One region of the Mesorhizobium shangrilense genome, then DNA from elsewhere that is predicted to be linked to it. Evidence: predicted binding sites of a transcription regulator. Region 1 holds the regulator's gene; the other holds the start of a gene.
The links. Region 1 encodes HrcA, which represses chaperone genes, less so after heat shock. Its sites were predicted from a motif close to GTTAGCACTCNCNNNNNGNGAGTGCTAAC; they were not measured.

Region 1 (5,862 bases):
CGCGCTCGTTGACGACGCACCAGAGCGTGCCAGTGGCCGGCTGCACGGTCATGCCCGAACAGTTGCGCAGGCCCGTCGCGACGATCCGTCCATTCTTGCCGTCAGGGTCGAAAGCCATCACATCGGCCCGGCCGTATTCCGAACCCCAGGTGGCGCCGAGAGGCTTCGACTTGATCCATGCGTCGAGCCCGCCCTCCGGTTTCTTCGCCATGCCTTCGGCGACGTTCGATCCCGAACCGACCGACAGATAGAGCGTCTTGCCGTCGGGCGAGAAGGCAATATCGCGCGTCCAGTGATGGTTCGAAGGGATGGCGTCGACGAGGACTTCCGGCGCGCCGGAGGCCTTCATGTCTCCAGCATGATAAGGAAAGCGAACGATGCTGTCGCTGTTGGCGACATAGACCCATTGCGGGTTGTCCGCCGGGTAAAAGGCGATGCCGTAGGGTTGGGTCAGGCCGTCGGCGAAGATTGTGTCGACAGGCGTCGCACCGCCCTCGGCGAGACGGTAGACGCGGATCTGGTTGGCCTCGCTGTCAGCGACGAACAGGTCGCCATTCGGTGCGACGCGAACGACGCGTGGGTTGTCGATGCCCGACGCGATCAGCTGCGCCGAGAAACCAGGCGGCAGTTGCGGCATGGCGCCTTTCGGCCTGTCCACGAGTCCGGCGCCGTTCGACGCCGATTTCGTGGCATAGGCCTTCGGCAAATCTTCCGGCTTGATGAAGCGGCGCACGCCCGGCCTGTCGGCACGCCAGTCGCCAAAGGCGGCTTGCCCCTTCAGCACAGGCTGATCCGCCTGTTGGGCGAATGCCGCCGTGGCGAGAAACAAGGCGGAAATTGCTGTCGGGCCTGCAAACCGGATCATCCTGTCCTCCAAGGATCGGTCGCGAAGACAGGAAACGGGCGGCACCGGCGGTCGTTCCAACTCACACGAGGAGTTGAATGTGGCTCAATTCCCGGCCGCGTAGAAATCGTCGTCGAGGCGCTTTTCCAGTTCCACCAGATCGGCCGGCAACGGCAGGCCCATGGCGCGCATTGCTCTCAGCTTTTCGCGCAACTGCTCCTGCACTTCGTGCTGGTCCTCGGGCTGGTTGACCATCTCCTCGAGCAGCAGGCTGATCTGGGCCTTGATCTCTTCGAGCGCCATTGTTTTTCTCCTTGTCAGCCTTCCGCTAGGGATAAGGTGTATTGAGATACAGGTCAGGCCGCGCCGAAAATGGTGGCTTCCGAAAACCGGAGCGGAGCGTACTTCTCGTACGCGAGCACCGGAAGCGCAGGTATCAGCCGTTTGCGGGCCGGCATCACCTGAATACCAATACACCTTAGCGCAGCATGCGGGAAATAAGTTGCGCCGTATAGTCGACCATCGGCACGATGCGCGCGTAGTTCAGCCGCGTCGGGCCGATGACGCCCAGCGCGCCGACGACACGGGCATCCTTGTCGCGATAGGGCGCGACGACCAGCGACGAGCCCGACAGCGAAAACAGCTTGTTTTCCGAGCCGATGAAGATACGCACGCCCGATCCCTCCTCGGCCAGATCGAGCAACTGGATCAGCCCGTCCTGCGTCTCCATGTCCTCGAACAGATGCCGCAACAATTCGATGTCGGCCTGGGCCGTGACGTTCTCCAGAAGATTGGCGCGGCCGCGTACGATGAGACGCGCCGGCAGGCCGCTATCGGCGCCGGCCCATACCGCCAGTCCCTTCTCGACCAGATCCTGCGACAGTGTGTCGAGGGCCGCCCTGGTCTCTTCCTTGATGCGGGCGATCTCGACCCGCGCCTCGGCCAGCGTGCGGCCGCGAATATGGGCGTTGAGGAAATTCGAGGCCTCGTGCAGTTGCGAAATGGTGATGCCGGCGGGCAGGTCGACAACCCGGTTTTCGACATCGCCGTTCTGCGACACCAGCACCGCCAAGGCCTTGGTCGGTTCGAGCTGGATGAACTCGATATGCTTCAGCGCCACCTCGTTCTTGGCAGCAAGCACGAGACCGGCGCCGCGCGACATGCCCGACAGCATCTGGCTGGCTTCGGTCAGCATGTGTTCCAGCGTGGCGCCTGAACCGGACGCGCGCACCTGCGCCTCGATGGCGCGGCGCTCCTCGTCCGAGAGATCGCCGAGTTCCATGAAGGCGTCGACGAAGAAGCGCAGGCCAGCCTGGGTCGGCAGCCGGCCGGCCGAGATGTGCGGCGCGTAGATGAGGCCGAGATGTTCGAGGTCGCTCATCACGTTGCGGATGGTGGCTGGCGATAGCGAGGACGGCAGGATGCGCGACAGGCTGCGCGAGCCCACGGGCTCGCCATCCTTCAGGTAGGAATCGACGATGCGCCGGAAGATGTCGCGCGAACGCAAGTCCAGCGATTGAAGAGCGGGCGATTGCACAATGGGATCGGCGACTGCTTTGGTCATGCGTGCCAAAAACCTCCTTACCAAGGATATAGACTTCGGCCATGCCCGCGCAACCCGGTGTCTGTGTCAGATCGCCCGGTGTCTGTGTCGGATCGCTCGGCCATTTTCCTTTGCGCCATGCGCCTCGTGCGGCTACAAGCCGGCCACGATTCCGAAAAATGACAAGAAAGAAGCCTGAATGCGCCCTTCCAAACGCCAATTCGACGAAATGCGCGCCATCTCCTTCGAGCGCGGCGTCTCCAAGCACGCCGAAGGCTCATGCCTGGTGAAGTTTGGCGATACGCATGTTCTGTGCACGGCGAGCCTGGAGGAAAAGGTGCCGGGCTGGATGCGCAATTCGGGCAAGGGCTGGGTGACGGCCGAATACGGCATGCTGCCGCGCTCGACGGGCGAGCGCATGCGCCGCGAGGCCTCCGCCGGCAAGCAGGGCGGCCGCACGCTGGAGATCCAGCGGCTGATCGGCCGTTCGCTGCGTGCGGTTGTCGATCTGCAGGCGCTGGGCGAACAGCAGATCACCGTCGACTGCGACGTGATCCAGGCCGATGGCGGCACCCGCACGGCATCGATCACCGGCGGCTGGGTGGCGCTGTATGATTGCCTGCGCTGGATGGAAGCCCGGCAGATGGCCAGCGTTTCCAAGGTGCTGAAGGATCATGTCGCGGCGATTTCCTGCGGCATCCATGATGGCCAGCCGGTCATCGATCTCGACTATGTGGAGGATTCCTCGGCTGGCACCGACGCCAATTTCGTCATGACCGGCAAGGGCGGCATCGTCGAGATCCAGGGCACGGCCGAGGGCGAACCCTTCTCCGAAGAGCAGTTCGCGTCCTTGATGGGCCTGGCCAAGAAGGGCATCCAGCGCCTGGTCAGCCTGCAGCAGATGGCGGTGGCTTAGGTTCCGATTGTAAGGCGATAAAGGTTGGCGATCCTTCCCACCCCCCTCTGGCCTGCCGGCCACCTCCCCCGCAAGGGGGAAGATCGGCTGTCGCCGAAGCTTTCGCTAAACCCTAGCGCTGCAGAGTGGGCTGTGACGCTGAAGCTGCCAATCTCCCCCCATGCGGGGGAGATGCCCGGCAGGGCAGAGGGGGGTGTCTCGTGACTCCTTCCACAATCTTGGAATCCGCCCTCTACGTCACCGATCTGGCGGCGGCCGAAAATTTCTACACCGATATCCTCGGCCTCCGCCTCCTCGGCAAGGTCGACGGCCGGCACCTCTTTTTCCGCTGCGGTGCCGGTGTCCTGCTCATCTTCAACGCCGAAGCGACGAAAGTGCCGCCCGCGCCCGACGCGAGACTGAAAGTGCCGCCGCATGGCACTGTCGGCGAAGGTCATCTCTGCTTTGCCGCCAGCGCTGTGGAAATCGCGGGCTGGAAGGCGCATCTAGAGGCGAAGAAGATTGCCATCGAAAGCGAATTCGAATGGCCGCAGGGCGGTCGTTCGATCTATATCCGCGATCCCTCGGGCAATTCCATCGAATTTGCCGAGCCACGAATCTGGGGCCTTTGATGCATACGCTTGACGGGAAAAAGATCGTTGTCGCCAGCCACAATGCCGGCAAGCTGCGCGAATTCGCCGACCTGATGGGGCCGTTCGGCTTCGAGGCGAAATCGGCCAGGGATTATGGCCTGCCGGAACCGGACGAGACCGGCACCACTTTCGAGGAGAACGCCTACATCAAGGCCTTGGCCGCGGCCAAGGCCACGGGCCTGCCGGCGCTGTCGGATGATTCCGGCCTTTGTGTCGATGCGCTCGACGGCGCGCCGGGCGTCTACACCGCCAACTGGGCTGAAAAAGCCGACGGTTCACGCGATTTCGGCATGGCCATGCAGCGCACAGAGGTGGCGCTGCATGAAGTCGGCGCGGCCTCGCCGGAGCAGCGCAAGGGCCGCTTCGTCGCCGTCATCTGCCTCGCCTTTCCCGACGGCGATGCCGAATACTATCGCGGCGAGGTCGAGGGCACGCTGGTGTGGCCGCCACGCGGCGAACTTGGCTTCGGCTATGACCCGGTGTTCCTGCCTGGTGGATTCGAAAAGACCTTCGGCGAGATGAGTGCCGAGGAAAAGCACGGCTGGAAACCCGGCCAGCCGACGGCGCTGTCGCACCGCGCCCGCGCCTTCCAGAAATTTGCCCAGGCACGCTTGAATCTGGCCCGATTGGGTTCGACATGAACATGCTGCTCGACCGTAGCCCCGGCTTCGGCGTCTACATCCATTGGCCGTTCTGCGCGGCCAAATGCCCCTATTGCGACTTCAACAGCCATGTCCGCCACCAGCCGGTTGATCAGGATCGCTTTGCCAGCGCCTTCGAGGCCGAACTGGCAACAATGCGCCAGCGCACCGGTTCGCGCGAGGTGACCAGCGTTTTCCTCGGCGGCGGCACGCCGTCGCTGATGAAGCCGGAAACGGTGGCCAGGGTTTTGGACGCCGTGGCGAAGAACTGGACGGTGCCTGATGGCATCGAGGTGACGCTGGAGGCCAATCCGTCATCGGTCGAGGCCGAGCGTTTTCGCGGCTACCGGGCAGCCGGCGTCAACCGCGTCTCGCTCGGCGTGCAGGCGCTGAACGACAAGGATTTGCGTTTCCTTGGTCGGCTACACAATGTGTCGGAGGCACTCCATGCGATCGGCCTGGCGCGCGAAATCTTTCCGCGCCTCTCCTTTGATCTGATCTATGCCCGGCCCGGCCAGACCCCGGAAGACTGGCAGGCCGAGCTCGAACAGGCGATCGGCCACGCGGCTGATCATCTGTCGCTCTACCAGCTGACCATCGAGGAAGGCACGCCCTTCCACGCCCTGCACGCGGCGAAGAAATTCATCATTCCCGACAATGACCATGCCGCCGACCTCTATGCGTTGACGCAGGAGATTACATCGGCGCACGGCCTGCCGGCCTATGAGATTTCCAACCACGCCAGGCCGGGCGCCGAGAGCCGGCACAATCTGACCTATTGGCGCTATGGCGAATATGTCGGCGTCGGTCCCGGCGCGCATGGCCGCTTCGTCGAAAGCGGGCGTCGCGTGGTGACGATCGCCGAGAGGATGCCGGAAACCTGGGCCAATCTGGTCGAGGCCAAGGGCCACGGCATCACCGGCGGCGAGATCCTGACCCGTTCGGAAGAGGCCGACGAATTTCTGCTCATGGGGCTGAGGCTGGCCGAGGGTATCGACCTTTCCCGCTACGAGGCGTTTTCCGGGCGGGAGCTTTCGACGAGGCGCCTGTCGACCCTTCAGGAGGAAGGGCTGGTGGCGCCGATCGGCAATGCTCGCCTGCGCGCCACGCCGGCGGGCATGATCGTGCTCGATGCCGTCGTGGCCGATCTGGCGAGGTAAGCCCAGAGGTCAATTGGCTTGACTGTGGTGGACGATTTATCGGCTCGACCAAGGATGCTAGGAGTTCGGTTTACTCAGCCGAAAGGCCATTGCGCCGCATCCAATAGGTCTTGCCATGAAGTTCCT
Region 2 (5,862 bases), on a different contig from region 1:
GATTGATGAGCCGATCGCAAGAGATCGCGATTCTGCCATTGGACGTAGCTGACGATGCGCCGCTCGTCGAAGCTGCGATGCAGGCTGATTGAGATGAAGCCAGGCTGGCGCGCCATAAAGCGCGCCCGCTCGGTCATGACGGACAATGCCTCGGCCTGCTTGTCCGGTTCAGAATTGACGATGGTGATTTGGGTGACGGGTTGATTGTCGGTTCGGATGTGTGGCATAGGGACCTCGCTAGATTGGCAATGGATTTGCCGTGTCACTGCTGGCGGTCGAGGGGCCGCCCCGAGCGATCGAGCACCCGATCGATCTTGCTCGCCATGATGAAATCGTTCTCGTGCAGTCCTTTGATCTTCTTGGTGCTCAGGGAAACCGTCACATAACCCCAGCCGAAGCTGATGTCGGGGTGATGGCCCTCGGTTTCGGCGAGCTCACCGATCTCCTGAACAAGGGCGAGCGCGTCCCGGAAATTGCGGCATCGAAAGCTCCGCTGGATGCGGTGGGCATCGTCACCCAGCTCCCAATCAGGAGCCTGTGCCTGGAAGCGTTGGGCTTCATCACGCGTGAGCGGTGGGACGCCGCCGCGACAAGGCGTACATGTTTTCTCGGCAAGAGGGTCGGTCATGTTCTTGTCTCCAAGACCATTTTTAGCAGCAAAAACGACAGCGACGAGCGCCTATCGATCGATCTCCCCGAACACGATGTCGAGCGAACCGATGATCGCCGAGATATCGGCTCGTAAATGCCCGCGTCGCTGGCCTTCCGTCGTCCTGGCTATAGTTTCAGGCGCCGCTCAGTAGTCCATTCCGCCCATTCCGCCCATACCTCCTGCGCCACCCATAGCGGGCGCATCCTTCCGCGGAATGTCCGCGATCATTGCTTCAGCGGTGATCAGGAGCGCGGCAATCGAGCCGGCATCCTGCAGGGCCGTCCGAACGACCTTGGCGGGGTCGACGATACCGGCCTTGATCATGTCGACGTAGAGTTCGGTCTGAGCATCGAAACCTTGATTGTGATCCTTGCTGTCCATGAGTTTCCCAACGACGATCGAGCCTTCGACGCCGGAATTCTCGGCGATCTGGCGGATCGGCGCCTCGAGCGCCCTCAGCACGATCGAAATGCCGGCCGTCACATCGGCATTGGCTCCCGTCAGCCCGTTAAGCGCCGACCTGGCGCGCAGCAGCGCCACACCGCCTCCGGGCACGATGCCTTCTTCCACCGCCGCACGCGTGGCGTTCAGCGCGTCGTCGATGCGGTCCTTTTTTTCCTTGACTTCCGTCTCGGTCGCGCCGCCGACGCGAATGACGGCAACGCCGCCGGCCAGCTTCGCCAGCCGCTCCTGGAGTTTCTCCTTGTCGTAATCCGAGGTCGTTTCCTCGATCTGCAACTTGATCTGCTGGATGCGCGCTGAAATGCCGGTCTTTTCACCAGCGCCGTCGATGATCGTGGTCGTATCCTTCTCGATGAGCACGCGCTTGGCGCGGCCGAGCATGTCGATGGTGACGTTCTCCAGCTTGATGCCGAGATCCTCGGAAATCATCTGGCCGGCGGTGAGCACCGCAATGTCTTCCAGCATGGCCTTGCGACGGTCGCCGAAGCCCGGCGCCTTGACGGCCGCGACCTTCAGGCCGCCGCGCAGCTTGTTGACCACAAGGGTCGCCAGCGCTTCGCCTTCGACGTCCTCGGAGATGATCAGCAACGGCCTGCCGCTCTGCACCACCGCTTCGAGGATCGGCAGCATCGCCTGCAGATTGCCGAGCTTCTTCTCGTGGATGAGCACGTAGGGCTCTTCCAGCTCGACGCGCATCTTGTCGGCATTGGTGACGAAATAGGGAGAAAGATAGCCGCGGTCGAATTGCATGCCTTCGACGACATCGAGTTCGGTCTCGGCGGTCTTGGCCTCCTCGACGGTGATCACGCCGTCATTGCCGACCTTGTTCATCGCCTTGGCGATCATTGCGCCGACGGACGCGTCGCCATTGGCGGCGATCGTGCCAACCTGGGCGATCTCGTCCGAAGATTTGACTTTCCTGGCCCGGGCTTGAACGTCCTTCACCACGGCAGCCACAGCAAGGTCGATGCCGCGCTTGAGGTCCATCGGGTTCATGCCCGCGGCAACGAATTTGGCGCCCTCGCGCAGGATCGAGGCGGCCAGCACGGTTGCCGTGGTGGTGCCGTCACCGGCGAGGTCGTTGGTCTTCGAGGCCACTTCGCGCACCATTTGCGCGCCCATGTTCTCGAACTTGTCGGAAAGCTCGATTTCCTTTGCGACGGCGACCCCGTCCTTGGTGATGCGCGGCGCGCCATAGGCCTTGTCGATAACGACATTGCGGCCTTTGGGGCCGAGCGTCACCTTCACGGCACTGTTGAGGATCTCGACACCGCGCAGCATCCGGTCGCGGGCATCGCTAGCGAATTTGATTTCCTTGGCAGACATGATTTTACGTCCAGTTCAGTCTAGAAATTAGGAGAGCGCAAATCGCCCGGTCAGGCGGCTTTCTTGGCCGCTTTGGTCTTCTCGACGATGCCCATAATGTCGCTCTCCTTCATGATCAGGAGATCCTCGCCGTCGATCTTGACCTCCGTGCCGGACCATTTGCCGAACAGGATGAGATCGCCGGCCTTGACGTCGAGCGGGATCAGCTTGCCGCTCTCATCACGCGAGCCCGGGCCGACGGCGATCACTTCGCCTTCCTGAGGCTTTTCCTTGGCGGTGTCGGGAATGATGATTCCGCCCTTGGATTTGTTGTCGCCTTCAGCGCGCCGAATGACGACGCGGTCGTGGAGTGGTCGGAATTTCATTGGGGGTTCTTTCTGCCGCCGCACATAGAGCGACTGCAACACTTAAGATAGCCCCTTTGGCACTCGAATGATAGGAGTGCCAAATTTTCCAGGCTTGCCTGGCGACGCGTTCATTCACCTGCCGGCAATCGCCCTGCAGAGTTCGGCGCAACAGATGGTGCAGCTCAGCCCAGCCGACCTCGACGCCGCTCTCGAAAAGGACCTTGGATATTCATGACCGTACCATCCCTCATGCAACGCAGCCTTCCCGCGTGGGGAGAGCTTGCCTGCGCTGCGGCTTTCCATGCGAGCCGCTTCAAAAATGATGCTGCGGAACGGCGCTGGCTTTATCCGAGGAACGCGGCGCGCAACCGAGCGAACACGCCGGGCTGTTTCCCGGCACGCACCGCACGGATGTGACGGGCGGCCGTAGCGGCGGTCACCGTCGCGCCAAAATGACAATAGCAGATGATCTCATGCAATTGCCTGTCGGTCAGTTCGAAGAAGCGCTTTGCTTCGCCGTAGTTGTCGTTTTCCAACCCGGCGGCGCGGAGGACAGGATCCTCGAAAGCGACTGAGATCGGCGAGCCGTCGCCGCGCATGGCCACGCGTGCTCTAACCGGCTGATACTCGGTCTGAGGCAGTGTCGAGAGACGCCGGTCAGGGTTCCGTTCGAGGAGCTCTGCCCAGCGTTCAAGACGTTCGCTGCGCGACATGGCTTGGCGCGGGTAGCCCTGATCGATTTCGGCGACGATCTGCAGTTGCTCGATCGTCTGGTGCTTCATGTTGGCCTCCTATTCGAACAATAGTTGGTCCACGTATTTCCTACTTATACCCTGAGGCCAGCGTGACTCCAGCGGATCGTGAAGTCCAATCACGATGATGCCTGGAGGGCTTCGTTCACGCAGATGTGGAGGCTTCGCAAAGATCCGGCCATTAATTTGGCGAACGCGGTCAAACGCGCGGCTGTTCGACGATGTTGGTCTGGAGTCCGTGCGATCGAGGTGATCGACGGGCAGAGTCTGTGCTGGAGTAGCCCGCTCCATTGCTGGCCGGGCAGCGGGATCGAGGGAGTGGCAGTTTAGCTTCGAAACCGCCGAAGGCCGGGCTGATGTGGAGTTCTCCGCCCGGTCGTTAGGCCCTTGTGGCTCCAGTGTACGACTTCCGGCACGACCTAGCGCCTGGCTACTCAGTAGGATCGCAGTTTGTCCGTGTCGAAACCATTATCGAAGTTACCCGGCCCGATGGCGGAGTGTTGCGGATTGCGCGCGATCCAAGGACCGGTCCGTCCAACAAGTTGAGCGGAAGCCATCTCAAAAGCGGTCCAGGCTGTGCGTCGTCAGGATCGTAGCCGAACCAGCGAAACAGCCAATCAGGTGTCCCTTCCTTCGACCTTTAGAGACTGAGCAGTCAGCTGCCTCCAAGCGAAAATGACGATCGCTCTCACTGCTGTGGCGCTGGTATCGGTGTGCCGCCAAACCAACCAGCCGCATACGCAATCGCGACCAATACCACGATCACGGCTACCACGCCGTACCAGAGGCGCCTGTCCTTGAGATCCATCGTTACCTCCTGCCCGCTACGTGTTGGCCACTGTGCGAATTCCTTGAACCTTTGGCCGTCATTTCCCAGATGAGCGACCCATTTGCCCTCTGGTAGGCACACAGTAGGCTGGATAAGGGTCTTTGAGACGCGCGCAATACGACCGCGCCGGCATGATCGCCAGCGGCCGCGACCGATGCCATCCAGCGCCCGTGTGATCGAAGCGGCGCGCGTTATCCTGATCTTCCAGCACGGCTCCGCGCAGCCGCACCCCTCATTAGACCGTTTCGAGCCGACTGAACCGAACTGGGATGAGTTTCCGAGTCTTGAGTTGCCCTGCCGCATCCTTGTCGATGACAGTCAGCAACTGTACTTTTTCAGATCCCACAGGCAGAACCAGGCGTCCCCCTGGCTTGAGCTGCTCAAGCAAAGCCGGCGGCGTCGGCTCAGCCGCCACCGTGACCAGGATCTTCTCGAATGGGGCGTGCTCAGGCCAGCCACGAGACCCGTCTCCGACACGAATGCCGACATTGGAGGAGCCGAGGCCCTGCAGGAGAGACCCGGCATAGCTTGCGAATTCTTCGATGATTTCGACGCTCCAAACTTGCCCGGCGAGTTCCGCGAGGATTGCGGCTTGGTAGCCCAGGCCGGTGCCGATCTCCAGCACTGCCTCGTGCGGTTGGGGAGCAAGGAGATCGGTCATGAGAGCGACGATGAAGGGCTGCGAGACGGTTTTGTCGAAGCCGATCGGCAGCGGCATGTCCTCGTAGGCATAAGGCGCAAACGGGGCTGGCACGAAGCGATGCCGCGGCACCCGCCGCATCGCTGGCATCACCCGCTCATCGAGCGTCGCCTTGCCGAGTTCTTCGCTTGCAAGGTCGGCCTGGATTGCAATCACCTCGACCATGTGCCTGCGTAGAACCGCGAGGTGCTCTTCGTTCATCGGCTTCATGACGGTGGGGCGTTCCTCAACCAGTCTGCTGCCTGATAGCCTTATACCCTGTTCGTCTTGTCACAGTAACCATGTCGTCGAGAACGCGGCTTCGGTTGGGGCGGGTTGTACCGCCCTGCTATTTCGTCCCCGTCCTTGGTGCTCTCCCGTTCCTCGCACCGGGGGGTGGAACGGCGTGCGCATCAGAAGCTCGCCAGCCAGGCGACAACACCGATATTGCGGATCGCCAGCCAGTTGAGCACCAATAGGCCGAACGCCAAAACGACGCCGAACCCTGCGCTGTCGCTCACCGGCTCCTTCCCGTGCTGATCGTGCGTGATCTGGTGATTGACGATGACCGAACCTGGGCGAGCCAGCAGCGCTATTCGCGCTGCAGGCGAGGCGAGGGCGAACGCCGGCACAGCCGGCGCGGCGCTTCCGTTGCATTTACGCCGCCTCCGGACCGTCACTACGGCGCTGTTTGGATGCGCGTTCCGGCCTCCGCTTCCGCCGAGGCCAGCAGTAGCGGCTCATTTCTCGAGCTTCCACGGACAACCGGAATAAAGCTAAAAATCGCGACTCGGTCCGTAGTCGCCGATTGGCGC

Region 2: a site for HrcA is predicted at 2,861-2,889, ahead of groES (co-chaperone GroES). Genes of this name have one in related genera too.

What each region holds. Positions count from the first base shown of each region.
Region 1 is NZ_JBEWSZ010000001.1:4,587,062-4,592,923, reverse strand. It holds gene ABVQ20_RS22180 (PQQ-dependent sugar dehydrogenase) at 1-865, opposite strand, end outside; gene ABVQ20_RS22175 (hypothetical protein) at 950-1,147, opposite strand; gene hrcA (heat-inducible transcriptional repressor HrcA) at 1,323-2,408, opposite strand; gene rph (ribonuclease PH) at 2,587-3,303, shown strand; gene ABVQ20_RS22160 (VOC family protein) at 3,504-3,914, shown strand; gene rdgB (RdgB/HAM1 family non-canonical purine NTP pyrophosphatase) at 3,914-4,576, shown strand; gene hemW (radical SAM family heme chaperone HemW) at 4,573-5,736, shown strand.
Region 2 is NZ_JBEWSZ010000007.1:117,236-123,097, forward strand. It holds gene ABVQ20_RS34900 (antibiotic biosynthesis monooxygenase family protein) at 1-227, opposite strand, end outside; gene ABVQ20_RS34905 (4a-hydroxytetrahydrobiopterin dehydratase) at 263-628, opposite strand; partial or broken gene ABVQ20_RS40700 (NADH-quinone oxidoreductase subunit D-related protein) at 680-754, opposite strand; gene groL (chaperonin GroEL) at 797-2,440, opposite strand; gene groES (co-chaperone GroES) at 2,491-2,805, opposite strand; gene ABVQ20_RS34920 (hypothetical protein) at 3,132-3,569, opposite strand; gene ABVQ20_RS34925 (protein-L-isoaspartate(D-aspartate) O-methyltransferase) at 4,604-5,278, opposite strand; gene ABVQ20_RS34930 (hypothetical protein) at 5,461-5,679, opposite strand; gene ABVQ20_RS34935 (phosphodiesterase) at 5,824-5,862, opposite strand, start outside.